Regions from separate parts of the Actinoplanes sp. NPDC026670 genome, predicted to be linked through region 2. Evidence: riboswitches for the same ligand, from Rfam matches in the RefSeq annotation. Region 2 holds a riboswitch; each other region holds the start of a gene.
What was found. Region 2 has a riboswitch for cobalamin ahead of cobN (cobaltochelatase subunit CobN). Riboswitches for the same ligand answer to the same signal wherever they lie in the genome.
Positions count from the first base shown of each region.

Region 1: another riboswitch for cobalamin. It lies ahead of AB0E94_RS28915 (ABC transporter substrate-binding protein); the one in region 2 lies ahead of cobN (cobaltochelatase subunit CobN).
Region 3: another riboswitch for cobalamin. It lies ahead of AB0E94_RS47940 (VWA domain-containing protein); the one in region 2 lies ahead of cobN (cobaltochelatase subunit CobN).

Region 1 is NZ_JBEZXU010000032.1:95,966-101,583, reverse strand. Features, by position in the region: gene AB0E94_RS28930 (hypothetical protein) at 1-367, shown strand, start outside; gene AB0E94_RS28925 (helix-turn-helix transcriptional regulator) at 428-802, shown strand; gene AB0E94_RS28920 (CbtA family protein) at 867-1,628, opposite strand; cobalamin riboswitch at 1,707-1,847, opposite strand; cobalamin riboswitch at 1,901-2,082, shown strand; gene AB0E94_RS28915 (ABC transporter substrate-binding protein) at 2,126-3,106, shown strand; gene AB0E94_RS28910 (iron chelate uptake ABC transporter family permease subunit) at 3,139-4,137, shown strand; gene AB0E94_RS28905 (ABC transporter ATP-binding protein) at 4,137-4,898, shown strand; gene AB0E94_RS28900 ((2Fe-2S) ferredoxin domain-containing protein) at 4,895-5,599, shown strand.
Region 2 is NZ_JBEZXU010000011.1:142,350-147,967, reverse strand. Features, by position in the region: gene AB0E94_RS13710 (precorrin-8X methylmutase) at 1-325, opposite strand, end outside; gene AB0E94_RS13705 (nitrite/sulfite reductase) at 329-2,077, opposite strand; cobalamin riboswitch at 2,186-2,308, shown strand; gene cobN (cobaltochelatase subunit CobN) at 2,342-5,618, shown strand, end outside.
Region 3 is NZ_JBEZXU010000093.1:23,732-29,349, reverse strand. Features, by position in the region: gene AB0E94_RS47950 (cobyrinate a,c-diamide synthase) at 1-260, opposite strand, end outside; gene cobO (cob(I)yrinic acid a,c-diamide adenosyltransferase) at 254-853, opposite strand; gene AB0E94_RS47940 (VWA domain-containing protein) at 1,163-3,316, opposite strand; cobalamin riboswitch at 3,349-3,468, opposite strand; gene AB0E94_RS47935 (gluconokinase) at 3,574-5,127, opposite strand; gene AB0E94_RS47930 (citrate synthase) at 5,399-5,618, opposite strand, start outside.

The sequences.
Region 1 (5,618 bases), on a different contig from region 2:
TGCCGGGCTTCGGATGCTGGCCGCGCCGGAGGCACCCGAACCCACCCGGCAGTCCCTGGAGAACCTCGCCGCAACCGCCACCGAGGCCGTGGGTCTACGCCGGCGGCTGCGCGACCCGAGTGACGGCGTGTCGCTCTACGAACTGGCCAACTCGCTACGACTGCTCGCCCAGATTCGCATCGCGCTGGGTGACAACGCACCGGGCGCCGACTCGGTGGCCGAGGCGTACGGGCAGGTCGAGTCGTTGTCACCGGGACAGGCGGTGAACCAGTTGAAGTCGCAGCTCGACGCCATGGTGCGCATCCTGGAACGGATCGCTCCAGCCGATGTCGCCCAGCAGCGCGCCATGGGCAGGATCCCTGGATGAACCGACGGACCTGCCCCGCGGCCATGTCGGGCACACGCCGTCATCGGCGGTCCCGCTGACATGGAGGTCGAATTCGGAGACGTCCTGCGCGGCCTGATGGCCAACCGCCGTCTGACCGTCCACGGCCTCTGCGTTGCGGCCGGCCTGGCTCATGCCGACGTCGGCCGGCTGCTGCACGGTGACCCACCCCGGCCGAGGATCCTTCGGCAGATCGCGCCGGCCCTGGGAATGTCCCCGAACGACCTGCTGGTGATCGCCGGCCTTTCCGTGACGGACGTTGAACCGCGCAAGCAGCACCCCCTGCATCGGGAGTTGATCTTCCTCAGGGCCGCTGCGAGCCGACTGTCACGAGAACAAGTCGCAACGCTGATCGAACACGCCTATCAGCTTCACCAGGGCAGCGCCGGCACGGGTCGGGACGCTGAGGTCGAGTAGTGGACCGCGCGCGGCCGGACAGGCGAATGGCCGGGACTCCACGAGCCCCGGCCTTTCGTGCAGCTCACGCTGCGGCGGTCTCCTCAGCGGCGACCGGCCGTGCGGGGGCGCCGCGCGGTGTGACCAGCGCGCCGAAGGCGATGCCGAGGACCGTCCACAGGACTGTCTGCACACCCAGCGACGTGATCCGGAAGTCCCACAGCAGGCTCGCCGGGAAGGTTTCCGGAACCTCGTTGATGTCCGGCAGCAGCAGGTACGCGATCGACACGACGACCAGGAACGCGACCACACCGGCGGCCGCCCGGCGCCACTCGACGGTCTGGGTGCGGGCGGCGATCACCGACGCCCACACCGCGACCAGGCCGAGTACCAGCACCGCCAGGTAACTCCAGGTCCGCTGGCCGATGGTCTCCGGATCACCGACGGCCGGCGGGTTCGGCGGATACTTCAGGAACGGCACCACCACGATCCCGGCCAGCGCGGCCCCGGCCAGCGAGAACGCGGCCCGGCTGTCGCTGGGGGTCCGCAGACGGCGGCGCAGCAGCGTGAACGCGGTCGCCAGGATGCCACCCATCGCGATGCCGTACAGGGTGGTGGCCAGCACCAGGCCGGCCTTCTGGCCCTCCCGGCTGACCAGCGGCTCCTCCTCGACGGCGCCCGGCTCGGCCGGCGGCGCGGCGGCCTTTTCGATGGCGATCGCCGCGTCGATGTGGGTCTCGCCGAACGTGTAGGCGAACGCCCCGGCCAGCAGGCCGGCGATCAGGCCCGCGAGCAGGCCGCGCAGCAGCAGCGAAATGTAATTGTGGCCGGTCGTGGTCAGTGACATGGCACACCCAGCAGGTGCCGGCCGTCGTGCATGAGCTCGGACATGGGTCCTCGAACCTCCTACGGGATGACGCGTCCCGTTCGTGGGGCCTGCGGTGAGCGAGTTCTCTGACTCCCGGCCCGCCGAAGCAAGCCGGTCACAGTGGCGCGACCGCACCGGACTCACACCGGTTTCCCTCACGTCACCGCAGATGGCAGCCTCAACCTAGTCGCGCATCGAACGGCGGCACAACCGCCCGCCTGCCTGGCGGCCCGGTTCCGGGCGTGTTTAGGATCGTCGACACCAGCCGTGGTGCTCGGGAAGCCGGTTCGATGCCGGCGCGGCCCTCGCCACTGTGTTCGGGAAGTCGACGGCCCTCGTCCTCGCGAGGTCACTGGGCTCAATGCCTGGGAAGGCCGGCCGCCGACTGCACCTCCCGTCAGCCAGGAGACCGGCCACGGCAGACGTACGACTCCGTCCACGAGGTGCTGGAAGGCGGTCCCGCTGTGCGGTTCCCCATGCCCTGGCGCGTTGCCGCGCCGTTGTCCCTGTTCGCCGTCGTGCTCACCGGCTGCTCCGGCCCGGCTGAGCCGGTCGCGTCACCGAGCGCATCGGCCGGCCCCGTCGCGATCACCAATTGCGGCACGCCGGTCACCGTCACCGCGCCGCCGGCGAAGGTGGTGACGATGAACCAGCCGGCCACCGAGATCATGCTGGCCCTGGGTTTGCAGGACCGGATGATCGGCACCGCCTACCTCGACGACGCGATCCTGCCCGCCTACGCCGGCGCCTACGCGAAGGTGCCGGTGCTGGCCAAGGAGTATCCGAGCAGGGAGAAGCTGCTCGAAGCCGAACCGGACTTCGTCTACGCCTCCTTCAACAGCGCCTTCAGCGACGAAGGGGTGGGGGACCGGGCCGAGTTGCAGAAGCTCGGTGTCGGCACGTACATCTCCCCGGCGGGCTGCCCGAAGGAGACCCGCCCGGCCAAGCTCGGCATCGCCGACGTGTTCGGCGAGATCCGCGAGATCGCCGCGATCTTCGGCGTCACCGGCCGCGCCGAGACGCTGATCGCCGACCAGCAGGCACGCATCACCAAGGCGGCCGGCAGCGGCAAGGGTACCCGGGTGATGTGGTGGGACGGCGGCACGGACGCGCCCAGTGTCGGCGCCTGCTGCGGCGGCCCCAACATGGTCATGGAGGCCGCCGGGGTGACCAACGTGTTCGCCGACGTGACCGGCAGCTGGGCCGACAGCAGCTGGGAGACTGTCGCCGACCGTGACCCCGACGTCATCGTGCTGATCGACGCGAGCTGGGATCCGGCCGAGGCGAAGAAGACCTTCCTGGCCGGGCACGCCACCCTCAAGGACCTGCCCGCGGTCCAGCAGCAGCGCTATGTGGTGATCCCGTTCTCGTCCACCACCGCCGGCGTCCGCAACGTCCTCGGTGTGGAGGCCCTGGCCCAGGGGATCGCCGGGCTGCCGCCGAAGGCGGGAAGCTGACCGCCGTCGCGGCGCGCACCGGCCGGACGGCCGTGGCCCTGCTGGTGCTCACGGCCGTCCTGGCGGCGTCGGTGGGTGCGGCGGTCACGGTCGGTCCGGCGGACCTCTCCATCGGCACGGTGTGGGCGGTCATCGGCGAGCATCTCGGCGTGGGCGATGCCGGGGTGTCGGTGTTGCGCGCCCACATCGTCTGGGACCTGCGGCTCCCGCGCGTGCTCGGTGCCGCGGTCGTCGGCGCCGGGCTGGCGGCGGCCGGGGCGGTCATGCAGACCGCCACCCGAAACCCGCTCGCCGACCCGTACCTGCTCGGGGTGTCGTCCGGTGCGGCGCTGGGCGCGGTGCTGGTGATCGTGGCCGGGTTCGGCGCCGGGATGGTGGCCGTCGGTGGTGGCGCGTTCGCCGGGGCGCTGGCCGCGTTCACGATCGTGGTGGCGCTGGCCGGGCGGCGGGCCGCGCTCAACCCGACCCGGGTGGTGCTGACCGGGGTGGCGATCGCGCAGCTGTGTGCGGCGCTGACCTCGTTCGTGATCATCTGGGTGGCCGATCCGCACGCCACGCAGAGCATCACGTTCTGGCTGTCCGGTTCGCTGGCCCGCTCCGGCTGGAGCGCGATCGGGTGGTCCGTACCCGCGCTGATCCTGGTGTTGATGTTGATTCTCGGGCATGCCCGGACGCTGAACGCGTTCGCCTTCGGGGAGGAGGCCGCCGCCACGCTGGGTGTCGACGTCACCCGGACCCGCTGGTTGCTGCTGGTCGCGGCCGCCCTGCTGACCGCCGTGCTGGTCGCGGTGAGCGGGGCGATCGGTTTCGTCGGGCTGATCCTGCCGCACGCCGTGCGGATGTTCACCGGCCCCGACCACCGGCTGCTGCTGCCGGTCGTGGTCCCGGCCGGGGCGATCTTCCTGATCTGGGTCGACACCGCCGCCCGCACCGTCTTCGAACCGCGGGAACTCCCGGTCGGGGTGCTGACCGCGCTGCTCGGCGTGCCCGCGTTCATGTTCCTGCTGCGCCGGCGGGAGGTCCGCGGCTGATGCTCGACGTCACCGGCATCACCTGGACGGCCGCGGCCGCCCGCATCCTCGGCGAGGTCACCTGCACGGTCGCGGCGGGCAGCCTGGTCGGGCTGCTCGGCCCGAACGGCTCCGGCAAGACCACCCTGCTGCGCGTCGCCGCCGGCCTGATCCGCCCCGACAGCGGGCAGGTCACGATCGGCGGCGACGACGTGGCCGGTCTGCGCCGCCCGGCTGTGGCCCGGCGGATCGCGCTGCTGGCCCAGCACGCCGACACCGACCTCGACCTGACCGTGGCCGACGTGGTGCTGCTCGGTCGCATCCCGCACCGCGCCTCCCGCTGGTCGGGCACCACCGCCGACCACACCGTCGCCGCCGAGGCCCTGGCCCGCGTCGACCTGACCGGCTACGAACACCGCCGCTGGCACACCCTGTCCGGCGGTGAGCGCCAGCGCGCCCAGCTCGCCCGGGCGCTGGCCCAGGAACCCGAGCTGCTGCTGCTCGACGAACCCACCAACCACCTCGACATCGGACATCAACTTCAACTGCTTCATCTGGTACGCCGAAGCCGCGTCACCACCCTCGCGGCCCTGCACGATCTCAACCTGGCAGCGATGTTCTGTGACGTCGTGGTGGTCCTCGACGCCGGCCGGGTCGTCGTCACCGGCCCGCCTGCCGAGGTGCTGACCGCTCGTCTGCTCGCCGACGTCTACCGGGTCGACGCCGACGTGCACCTGACCGAGGGGCGGCCGGTCATCGCGTTCCGGCCGCCGCAGTCATGAACCGCCGGGTGCTGCTGGTCGCCCGGTCGGTGACCCATCACGGCGGCCACGACGCGATCCACCGGCTCGCTGCCGTGGTGGGGGAGTCGCTGGGCGTACCCGTGCAGGGATGTTTCCTCGACGGCGCCGAACCGTCGCTGCACGCCGCGCTCGACGCGGCGGCCGACGCCGGACAGGTCGTCCTGGTGCCCACCCACGTGCCGCCGGACCGTTACCTGGACACCTGGATCCGTCGTGCGGTCGCCCACTGGCGGCAGGCCCGCGCCAGTGACCTGCCGATCGTGGTCACCGCGCCGCTGGCCGGGCAGCCCGCCCTGGCCGGCGCGGTGATCGAGGCCGTCGCCGGTGAGCACACCGTGCTGGGCGGCAATCCGGGACCGTTTCGCAGCCCGGCGTGGTCCCAGATCACCCGCCATCGCCGGCAGGTGCTGGTCTGCCGGGGGCCGCGCTGCTCGGCCTACGGCGCCGGGCCGGTCGCCGCAGCCCTCGCCGACCGGCTGGCCGAACACGGTCTCGGTGACGACGACGTGCTGGTCACCGCCACCGGCTGCCTGTTCCCGTGCAACCTGGGCCCGCTGGTCGTGGTCCACCCTGACGACATCTGGTATCAGCACGTCGACCCGGACCTGGCCCGCCGCATCGCCGACGGTCATCTGCGCGACGGCCGGCCGGTCGACGGCCACGAACCACGACGCTCCTGACCTCTCCCGTTTGTGCACG
Region 2 (5,618 bases):
TCTCCGCCGCCAGCCCCGGAACCGCGGGGTCACGCAGCGTGCAGACCACATCGTTGGCGGCCGGCAGCCGGGACCGGGTCACCCCGGACGCGACCATCTCGGCGTCGCACAGGATCGGCGCGCCACCGAGCAGAGCCTTCCGCGCCGCGGTCACCACCCCCGGACTGAACCGGACATCCTCCACCAGATCCACCATCCCGCAGGCGTGGATCATCCGGACCACCACACGTGACACGTCCTCCGGCAGCCCCGACAGGTCAGCCTCGGCCCGGATCGTGGCGAAGGATCGCCGGTAGATCTCCGCGCCGTCACGCACGTACTCCATCGCTCAGGATCCCCTCGCCACCGCTATCGCATCTGCCAGCCGATCTACCCCCGCCGCGTGCTCCAGCCTGCCGTTCGCCGTGGTAGCGACCGGTTGGTCGTTCGCCGTGGTAGCGACCGGTTGGTCGTTCGCCGTGGCAGCGACCGGTCGGCCGTTCGCCGCGGTAGCAACCGGTCGGCCGTCCGCCGTGGCAGCGACCGGCCTGTCGTCCGCTGCGGTAGCGACCAACCTGCCGTCCGCTGCGGTAGCGGCCTGCCGGTCGTCCGCTGCTGTCGTGGCCGGTGTGAGGACGCTGATCCTCGCTGGTCGCGGGCTCGGGGTCGATGGTCCGACCGGGCCGCGATCATCGACCGGGGACCGGCCTGCGGGCACCGCCGGCTGCCGGACGGCGGCGGGGACGTGGACACCCGGCTCTTCGTCATCGGCCGGACGGTGGGTGATCAGGTAGCCGTCGGCGGTCGCCTCGGCGCGCACGTGCGGGAACGCCGGGCTGCCGCACGCGCGGGCGCACCCCACCCAGTGCACCGGGAGGCCGGCGATGAAACGGGCTGCCGTGGTGGCGTCGGCTCGCACGTCGGCCAGCGATTTCGCGCAGCCCGGCCGGCCCGCGCAGGCGGTCACGCCGGACCACGGCGAGCCCGGCGCCACGGCCAGCCCGGCGCCGGTCAGGCGGTCCGCCCACGCCTCGGCCGCCTCCGGCGCCAGATCGGGCACCACCACACCGCGCCAGGGCGTCACGATCAGCAGGTCAGCATTTTCCAGAACCCTCAGCGGCACGCCATCGAGCCGCCCCAGCGGCACCAGCGCCCCGACCGCCGAGAGCCCGTCCGCCTGTGGCACCACGCCGATCAGGTCACCTGGCTCGGGGGCGCCGGCAGGTGTCGCCACCTCGACCGGAACGGGCGTCACACCGAGCGCCGCCACCACCCGCGCCGAGACCCGGGCCGGACCGTCGGCCAGCTCCCGTAGCCGCCAGGCCACCGCCCCGCCGGACCGCTGCGCCTCCCGCTCCGCCAGGAACGCGTGGGCAGCGGCGAGGAGCACAGGCACGACGTCGTCATGGCCGGCCCGCAACCCGGTGTCGTGCCCGCCGAGCCGAATCGCGAACAGATCACCGTCAGCCGACACCCGCGGCCGGGGAACAACCGCACCAGCCCTAGTGGGACCTGGGGCGGCGTCGTCACCGGCCGAACAGGGGGTGGCATCGTCACCGGCCGAACGCGGGGCAGCATCGTCACCAGCCGAACACGGGGCAGCGTCGTCATCGGCCGAACGCGGGGCGGTGTCGTCACCGGCCGGGGGCGGGACGGGGATCGCGGCCACGTCGGCGGCCAGTGGGACCTGGCCGATGGCGAAGAGGAACTTGCCCGGCAGGGCGGCCAGCGAGGCGTCAGCCTGGAGCGCGAGGTCGAGCCGTCCTACGAGAGCGCGAAGGGGAGATCCGCACAGCGGGGGGGCCGCAATGTTCCGTACGTTGTCATGGGTCTGGGAAGGCAGCAGGCCCGCCGACCGCAACCGGGCCGCCAAGGCCGGCGCATCGCCCTCTCGTAATGCTCTGAGCTGGAGGTTTGCGCGGGAGGTCAGCTCCAGGCCGCCGTCGCCGAACTCCTCGGCGAGCTCGCGCAGCGAGCGCAGCTGAGCGCCGGACAGCAGCCCCCCTGGCAGCCGGACCCGGGCCAGCATGCCGTCGGCTGCGGCGTGCAGCCGCAGCGCGCCGGGACAGGCGTCGGTGTCCGACCAACGGGGAGTCATGGCCCGGATACTACGGCGGGCCCCCGACAGGAATTCACCTCCGTCGTGCGGCGGGTCGGGAGCGTCACAGCGGCCGTTCCGCCTTGACGCGGGACACCGGGGTTCGGAAAGGTTAGGGGCCAACGAGCGGCGACGCCGCGGAGGAAGCCGGTGTGAGTCCGGCGCGGTCCCGCCACTGTCACCAGGGGATTCTCTGGGAGCCAGAAACTCCGGTCGCCGTGATGTCCGTCTACCCGGGGCGCGGACCCCGAGGGGGAGTGCGCTGTGTTCCTGCTGCTGTCGACGTCCGACACCGACCTGCTCAGCGCCCGGGCCAGTGGCTCGGCGTGGCGCCCGGCCAACCCGGCCCGCACCGCTGTCGACGACCTGCCCGCCCTGCTCGACGGCGTCGATCTCGTGGTGGTGCGCATCCTCGGTGGCCGCCGGGCCTGGGAGGAGGGCCTCGACGCGCTGCTCGCGAGCGGTCTGCCGGTCGTCGTCCTCGGTGGTGAGCAGGCGCCCGACGCCGAGTTGATGAGACTGTCCACGGTGCCGGCCGGTGTCGCTGCGGACGCGCACACCTACCTGGCGCAGGGCGGTGCGGAAAATCTCGCGTCGCTGCACGACTTCCTCTCCGACACGGTGCTGCTGACCGGCAACGGGTTCGCTCCGGCGGTCGAGACCCCGCAGTGGGGTCTCCTGCCGAGGGCGGAGAGCAGCGGCCGGGAGACGGTCGCGGTGCTCTACTACCGCGCCCACCACATGGCCGGCAACACCGCCTTCGTCGAGGCGCTGTGCCAGGCGATCGAGGCCAAGGGCGGCCGGGCGCTGCCGATCTTCACGGCCTCGCTGCGGACCGCCCCGCCGGAGCTGCTGGCCGAGCTGCGCAAGGCCGACGCGCTGGTGGTGACGGTGCTGGCGGCCGGCGGCACCCGCCCGGCCACGGCGAGCGCGGGCGGCGACGACGAGGCGTGGGATGTCGGCGTGCTCGCCGACCTGGACGTGCCGATCCTGCAGGGCCTGTGCCTGACCAGCTCGCGGGCCGCGTGGGAGGCCAGCGACGACGGCCTCTCCCCGCTGGACGCGGCGACGCAGGTCGCGATCCCCGAGTTCGACGGGCGGATCATCACGGTGCCGTTCTCGTTCAAGGAGATCGACGAGGACGGGCTGTCGGTCTACGTGGCCGACCCGGAGCGGGCGCTGCGGGTGGCCGGCATCGCGGTGGCACACGCCCGGCTGCGGCACGTGCCGCCGGCCGAGCGGCGGATCGCGCTGATGCTGTCGGCCTATCCGACCAAGCACTCCCGGATCGGCAACGCGGTCGGCCTGGACACCCCGGCGTCCACCGTCGCGCTGCTCGCGGCCCTGTCCGAAAAGGGCTACCGGATCGGTGACTTCGGATCCTTCGACGGTGACGGCCTGATCCACACGCTGATCGCCGCCGGTGGCCAGGACCCCGACTGGCTGACCGAGGAGCAGCTATCGGAGAACAAGGTCCGGATCTCGGGTTCGGCCTACGAGTCCTGGTTCGTGACGCTGCCGGAGGATTTCCGGGAGAGCGTCGTGCAGCACTGGGGGCCGCCGCCCGGCGAGCTCTACACCGACGGCGGCGACATCGTGCTGGCCGCTCTCCGCGACGAGAACATCGTGGTGATGGTGCAGCCGCCGCGTGGTTTCGGGGCCAACCCGGTCGCCATCTACCACGACCCCGACCTGCCGCCGTCGCATCACTACCTGGCGGCCTACCGGTGGCTCGCCGACGAGTTCGGCGCGCACGCCGTCGTGCACGTCGGCAAACACGGCAACCTGGAGTGGCTGCCCGGCAAGAACGTCGGCATGTCCGCTTCGGACGGCACCGACGCGGCGCTCGGTGACCTGCCGCTGATCTACCCGTTCCTGGTCAACGACCCGGGCGAGGGCACCCAGGCCAAGCGCCGGGCGCACGCCACCCTGGTCGACCACCTGATCCCGCCGATGGCCCGCGCCGAGTCCTACGGCGACATCGCCCGGCTGGAGCAGCTCCTCGACGAGCACGCCAACATCGCGGCCCTCGACCCGGCGAAACTCCCGGCGATCCGGGCGCAGATCTGGACCCTGATCCAGGCCGCCAAGATGGACCACGACCTCGGTCAGGCCAACCGGCCCGACGACGAGGAGTTCGACGACTTCATCATGCACATCGACGGATGGCTGTGTGAGGTCAAGGACGTGCAGATCCGTGACGGGCTGCACGTGCTCGGCGCGGCCCCGGCCGGTGAGGCGCGGATCAACCTGGTGCTGGCCATGCTGCGGGCCCGGCAGATGTGGGCCGGCAAGGTGGCCGCCCTGCCGGGTCTGCGTGAGGCGCTGGGCCTGACGGAGGACGCGTCCACCGCGGAGACCGATCGGGTGGAGGCGGAAGCCCGCGAGTTGATCACGAAGATGGAAGAGGCCGGCTGGCCGGCCGTCGTTCCCGACATCTCCGACAACCCAGACGTGGTGCGGGTGCTGGAGTTCGCCGCCACCGAGGTGGTGCCCCGGCTCGCCAAGACCACCGACGAGCTCACCCATGTGTTGCACGCGCTCGACGGCGGCTACGTGCCGGCCGGCCCCAGCGGCTCCCCGCTGCGCGGCCTGATCAACGTGCTGCCCACCGGCCGTAACTTCTACTCGGTCGACCCGAAGGCGATTCCCAGCCAGCTCGCCTGGGAGACCGGCCAGGCGATGGCGGAGTCACTGCTCACCCGCTACCGCGCCGACCACGGCGAGTGGCCCCGCTCGGTCGGCCTCTCCGCCTGGGGCACCAGCGCCATGCGGACCGCCGGCGACGACATCGCCGAGATCCTGGCCCTCATCGGTGTCCGCCCGATCTGGGACCCGGCGTCCCGGCGGGTCACCGGGCTGGAGCCGATCACCGCCGAGGAACTGGGCCGTCCCCGCGTCGACGTGACGGTTCGTATCTCGGGTTTCTTCCGGGACGCGTTCCCGCACGTGGTGGCGCTGCTCGACGACGCCTTCAAGCTGATCGCCGAGCTCGACGAGCCGGACAACTACGTCCGCGAGCATGCGCTGCGCGACCAGGGCGAGCACGGCGACTGGCGACGCGCCCGGACGCGGATCTTCGGGTCCCGCCCCGGAGCGTACGGCGCCGGCATCCTGCCTCTGATGGACAGCCGGAACTGGCGGGACGACGCCGACCTGGCCGAGGTCTACGCGGTGTGGGGCGGGTTCGCCTACGGCCGTGACCTGGACGGGGTTCCGGCCCGTGGGGACATGGAGAACGCGTACCGGCGGATCGACGTGGCCGCGAAGAACATCGATACCCGCGAGCACGACATCATCGACTCGGACGACTACTTCCAGTACCACGGCGGCATGATCGCCACGGTTCGCGCGCTGACCGGTAAGGCGCCCGCGGCGTACATCGGCGACTCCACCAACCCGGACCAGGCACGCACCCGCAGCCTGACCGAGGAGACCGCCCGGATCTTCCGGGCCCGGGTGGTGAACCCACGCTGGATCGCCGCGATGCGCCGGCACGGCTACAAGGGCGCGTTCGAGCTGGCCGCGACCGTCGACTACC
Region 3 (5,618 bases), on a different contig from region 2:
TCGACGATCGCCAGGTCGGCGCCCGCCGAGCCGTGCGCGAACAGCGGCCCGACCAGGTGCTCCCCCACCATCACCGGGTCCAGGTTGCGGCCCGGCCGGCCGGCGGCGAGCGCGTGATAGCCCGGGTCGATGTAGTCCGGCCCCACCTTGAACGGCGCCACCCGCACCCCGCGCCGCGCGAACGCCGCCAGCAGCCCGGTCGCCACGGTCGTCTTCCCGTGCCCGCTGGCCGGCGCCGCGATGACGATCCGGTTCACCATTCGATGCCCTGCTGCCCCTTGCGGCCCGCGTCCATCGGGTGCTTGATCTTGGTCATCTCGGTGACCAGGTCGGCCGCGGCGATCAGATCCGGGTGCGCGTCCCGCCCGGTGATCACCACATGCTGGGTGCCCGGCCGGTTCGCGAGCGTCTCGACCACGTCGGCGACGTCCACCCAGCCCCATTTCATCGGATAGGTGAACTCGTCCAGCACATAGAACTTGAACGTCTCCGCCGCCAGGTCCCGCTTGATCTGCGCCCAGCCCTCGGCGGCTTCCACGGCGTGGTCACGCTCGGTGCCGGCCCGCTGGATCCAGGACCAGCCCTCGCCCATCTTGTGCCAGGTGACGGGCGCTCCCCCGGCCTGCCCGAGAGCCTTGAGCGCGGCCTCCTCGCCGACCTTCCACTTCTCCGACTTGACGAACTGGAACACCCCGATCGGCCATCCGGCGCTCCACGCCCGCAGCGCCATCCCGAACGCGGCCGTCGACTTCCCCTTGCCCGGCCCGGTGTGCACGGCGAACACCGCCTGCCGCCGCCGCTGCCGCGTCGTCAGCCCGTCATCGGGCACGCTGGTCACTTTCCCTTGCGGCACAACCAAAACCTCCCTGTTCGGTACGGCCACTGCTCCCGCCGGAGCCGACCCCGTCCCGTCTCGTCCGGTACACGGGCTCGGCGCGGCTCCCGCCCCTCACCCTCCACCGGCACTCACCGTCACCCCAGACCGCCAGCCGTCGCCCACAACGGTCATCACACCCGCAAAACCCACGTGAGCGACGGCTCGCGGACCGACAACCGAAACCCGACCGCCAGCCGTCGCCCACAACGGTCATCACACCCGCAAAACCCGCGTGAGCGACGGCTCGCGGGAGGGGGGACGGTGAGCTCGGGGTGGCTGGGGGTGTCACGCGGCGCGCCGGTAGGCGCGGTCGGTGGCCGGAGCCGGGCTGGGCGCGGAACGGCGGGTGGTGGCGGCTTCCAGGTGGTCCAGCGGCATCACGTCGGCGGCCAGGGCGGCGGCCAGTTTGCGGGCCAGGCCCAGACGGATCGGGCCGGACTCGCAGTCGACCACCACCGTGGCCACACCGGAGAGCAACGGGGCCACGCGTAGCGGGTCCGGGCCGCTGGTCGCCCGGCCGTCGGTGACGATGATCAGCAGCGGGCGGCGGCGGGGGTCGCGGCGGCGTTCGGTGGCGATCGTGGTGGCGGCCGCGCGCAGGCCGGCGGCGAGCGGGGTCCGGCCGCCGGTGCGCAGTGCGGCCAGCCGCTGGACGCCCACCTCGTGGCTGGAGGTCGGTGGGAGCACGACGTCGGCTTCCGCGCCCCGGAAAGTGATCATCCCGATCCGGTCCCGCCGCTGGTAGGCGTCCCGCAACAGGGACAGCACGGCCGTCTTGACCAGGGTCATCCGCTTGCGCGCGGCCATCGAACCGGAGGCGTCCACCACGAAGAGCACGAGGTTGGCCTCCCGCCCGACATGGACCGACTCCCGCAGGTCCCGCGGCAGCACCCGGATCCCCCGCATCGCCTGATCAACAGCGGTCTGGTCCAGGGCCGCCCGGTCCAGGGCAGCCCGCAGGGTGGCGAACAGATGTGGGGCTCCGGCGAGTTTGCCCTGTGGGGGGCGGCTTCCCACCACCCGGCCGCGGCGGGCGAAAGCCGGTGAGCGACGGCCGGTGTGGCCGCCCTCGCCGCGGGCCGAGATGCGCAGCGTGCGGGGGCGGTAGGCCGGGCCGGCCGCAACGATCGCGCCGGGCCGGCCGGGGGCGCCGTCCGGAGACTGCGGGGCTTCGGACGGGTCGAACTCGCCGGACGGGGCCTCGGCCGAGGACCGGGAGCCGGCGGGCGAAGGACCGGAGGGCGGGGCGCCGGAAGGGCCGGCCTGATCAGGGGACGCGACGTCCGTACCGTCAGAAGGGCCGCCGTCCCGCGGGCCGTCACCACCGCCTGGTCCGTCCGGGTCCGGGTCCTCGTCGTCCTCGTCCTCGCCGGAGGAGTCGGCGGCGGAGTCGGCGGAACCGGCGGCGCGGTCCTGTTCGGCCTGGCGTTCGGCTTCGGCCAGGGCCTCGTCGAGTTTCTGCTCGTCGGTGCCGGGCGGGTCGAGCGGGTCGGTGCGGCGGCGGTGTGGCAGGGCGAGCCGGGCGGCGTCGGCCACGTCGCCGGCGGTGACCCGGTCGCGGCCGTGCCAGGCGGCCAGGGCCACGGCGCAGCGGGCGACGACGATGTCGGCGCGCATGCCGTCGACGCCGTAGGCGAGGCAGACCCGGGCGATGCGGTCGAGTTCGGCGTCGGGGAGCCGGACCGACGGCAGCTGGGCGCGGGCGGCGGCGATCCGGGTGGCGTATTCACGTTCGTCGGCGGCGAACCGGGCGGCGAACGCGTCCGGGCCGGCCTCGTAGGCGAGCCGCCGCCGGACCACCTCGGCCCGCTGGACCGCGTCGCGGGGCGCGGCGACCGTGACGACCAGGCCGAACCGGTCGACGAGCTGGGGGCGGGGCTCGCCCTCCTCCGGGTTCATGGTGCCGACCAGCAGGAACCGGGCGGCGTGTTTGACCGAGACGCCGTCGCGTTCGACGTGGGCCCGGCCCATCGCGGCCGCGTCGAGGAGCAGGTCGACGAGGTGGTCGGGGAGCAGGTTGACCTCGTCGACGTAGAGCAGCCCGCGGTGGGCGGCGGCGAGCAGGCCCGGCTCGTACGCCTTGACGCCGTCGTTGAGCGCCCGCTGGAGGTCGAGGGTGCCGACGACCCGGTCCTCGGTGGCGCCGACCGGCAGCTCGACGAGGTTCGCGGCCCGCGCCGCCGACGGCCCGCCCGGTGTGTGCGGGCCGTCGGGGCAGCCGGGGTCGGGCGCTGCCGGGTCACAGGCGAACCGGCAGCCGTGCACGACCTCCACCTGCGGCAACAGGCCGGCCAGGGCGCGGACCACGGTGCTCTTGGCGGTGCCTTTCTCGCCTCGGACGAGCACTCCGCCGACGGCCGGTGACACCGAGGTCAGCAGCAGTGCCAGGCGCAGGTCGTCGAGGCCCACCACGGCCGAGAACGGGTACGGAGTCGTCACCAGGATCCCTTCCGGCGGGTGTCCACGCCCGCGCGTCGGTTGTCACGAGCGGCCGGAGTTCCTGGCTCCCGGAATCGGTGTCCGGTCACAGTGGCGGGACCGTCCCGGATTCGCACCGGGTTCCTCCGCTTACCGCTCGCCGGTCACTCTTTCCTACCGGCCGGTGACCCGTCAACGCGGGGTCCGTCACGGCGGGCCCGCCACCGGCGGCGGCGCCGGAGAATGTTGCACGCGAGATTCCCGGCCGTCCGGCGGGTTCAGTTGCGGACCGCCTTCTCGGTGCCGGGGAGGGGTTCGGGGGCCAGCTTGTCGAGTTCGGTGACGACGTCCAGGACGGCGAGGGCGGACTTCTCCACCAGGGGCCGAAGGCGGCGGTAGAGGTCGGCGTCCTGCGGGTCGGGCCGGGTCGGTGCGCCGGTCGGCACCAGGGCGGCGGCGTGGTCCAGGTCGGGCAGGTCGCCGAGGGCGTGCCGGGCCAGGAGGCAGGCGCCGAGCGCGGTGCCCTCGGGCACGTCGGCGACCGTCACCGGCAGGTCGAGGGCGGACGCGAGCACGCCGATCCACAGTTTCGAGGCGGCCGCACCGCCGGTGGCCCGGATCTCGGTCAGCGGGTTGCCCTCGGCCTCGAACGAGTCCCGGACCAGGGCCAGCTGCTGGCAGACGCCTTCGACGGCGGCCCGGACCAGGTGCGGGCGACCGTGTTCGCGGCGCAGCCCGAGGTAGCCGCCGCGCAGGCCGGGCCGCCACCAGGGCGCGCGTTCGCCGAGCAGGTAGGGCAGGCAGAGCAGCCCCTCGCTGCCGGCGACGATCCCGGCCGCCTCGTCGAGCAGCCGGGCGTCCCGGTCGTCGGCGCCCTCGCCGTCGCCCTCGTCGGGCAGGAACGTCTGGCCGGCCCACCTGACCACCGAGCCGGCGTTGTTGACCGCGCCGCCGATCACCCAGCGGTCCTCGGTGAGGGCGTAGCAGAAGAGACGGCCGGCTTCGTCGCCGGTCGGGGCGGCGACGACGGTACGCAGCGCGCCGCTGGTGCCGAGCGACACCGCTCCGACTCCGGGCGGGGTGGCGCCGACCCCGAGGTTGGCGAGCGGCCCGTCGGCGGCGCCGATGACCAGCGGAGTCCCGGCCGGCAGCCCCGCGGCGGCGGCGACCCCGGCGTCCAGCCGCAGGAGGTGTGTGGTCGGGACGACCTCGGCGAGCTGTTCCGGGCGGACCCCGGCGATCCGCAGGGCCTCGTCGTCCCAGCGCCGGGCGTGGATGTCGTAGAGGCCGGTGCCGGAGGCGATCGACAGGTCGACGAGGAACGGGCCACCGGTCAGCGCGGCCACGACCAGTTCCTTGACGCCACCCCAGCGGGCGGTGGCGCGCAGCGTGCCCGGGTCCTCGCCGGTCCACCAGGCGAGCTTGGTGAGCGGGGACATCGGGTGCACCGGGGTGCCGGTGCGGGCCTGCAGCTGCCGGGCCCGGCCGTCGGCGACGATCCGTTCGCACTGGGCGGCGGCCCGGTTGTCGGCCCAGGTCACGACCGGGCCGAGCGGCTTGCCGTTGCCGTCCATCGGGACCAGGGCGTGCAGGAACGAGCTGAGCCCGATGGCGATCACCCGGTCGCCTTTCGCACGGCACTCGGCGGCGACGTCGGTGAGCGCCTTGATCGCGGCGCCGGTCAGGGCGGCCGGGTCGAGCTCGGCGCGGCCCGGGCCGGGCACCGACAGCGGGTAGTGGACGCTGGTCAGGGCGCGGATCTCGCCGTCCGGACCGGCGGCTATCCCCTTGGTCGAGGTGGTCCCGGTGTCGATGCCGATCACGACGTCCATGCGTCTCCTCCCGCCGAACAGGCTGCCCTGCGAGCCTTTCATGCCCGGCGGGACGCCCGATCAAGCCCGGCCGCCTGATCAAGCCCTCGCAGCCCGGCCAGGCCCGGCGGCCCGATCAAGCCCTGCGGCCCGGCCACGGCCAGGGCGGACGGCACTCCGGCCGGGCGACGGCGAGGGCGGCCGGGCGGACGGCGTACCGAATCCGCGGTGGTGACCGCAAGCAAACGCCCCGCCGGAAGCGACCGGCGGGGCGTCAGTGGAACGAAATCGGTCAGCGCTGCTCGACCGGGACGAAATCCCGGACCGGCGAACCGGTGTAGATCTGCCGCGGGCGGCCGATCTTGTTGGCCGGGTCGGCGATCATCTCGCGGTACTGGGCGATCCAGCCGGGGAGCCGGCCGATCGCGAACAGGACCGTGAACATGTCGGTCGGGAAATTCATGGCCTTGTAGATCAGGCCGGTGTAGAAATCGACGTTCGGGTACAGCTTG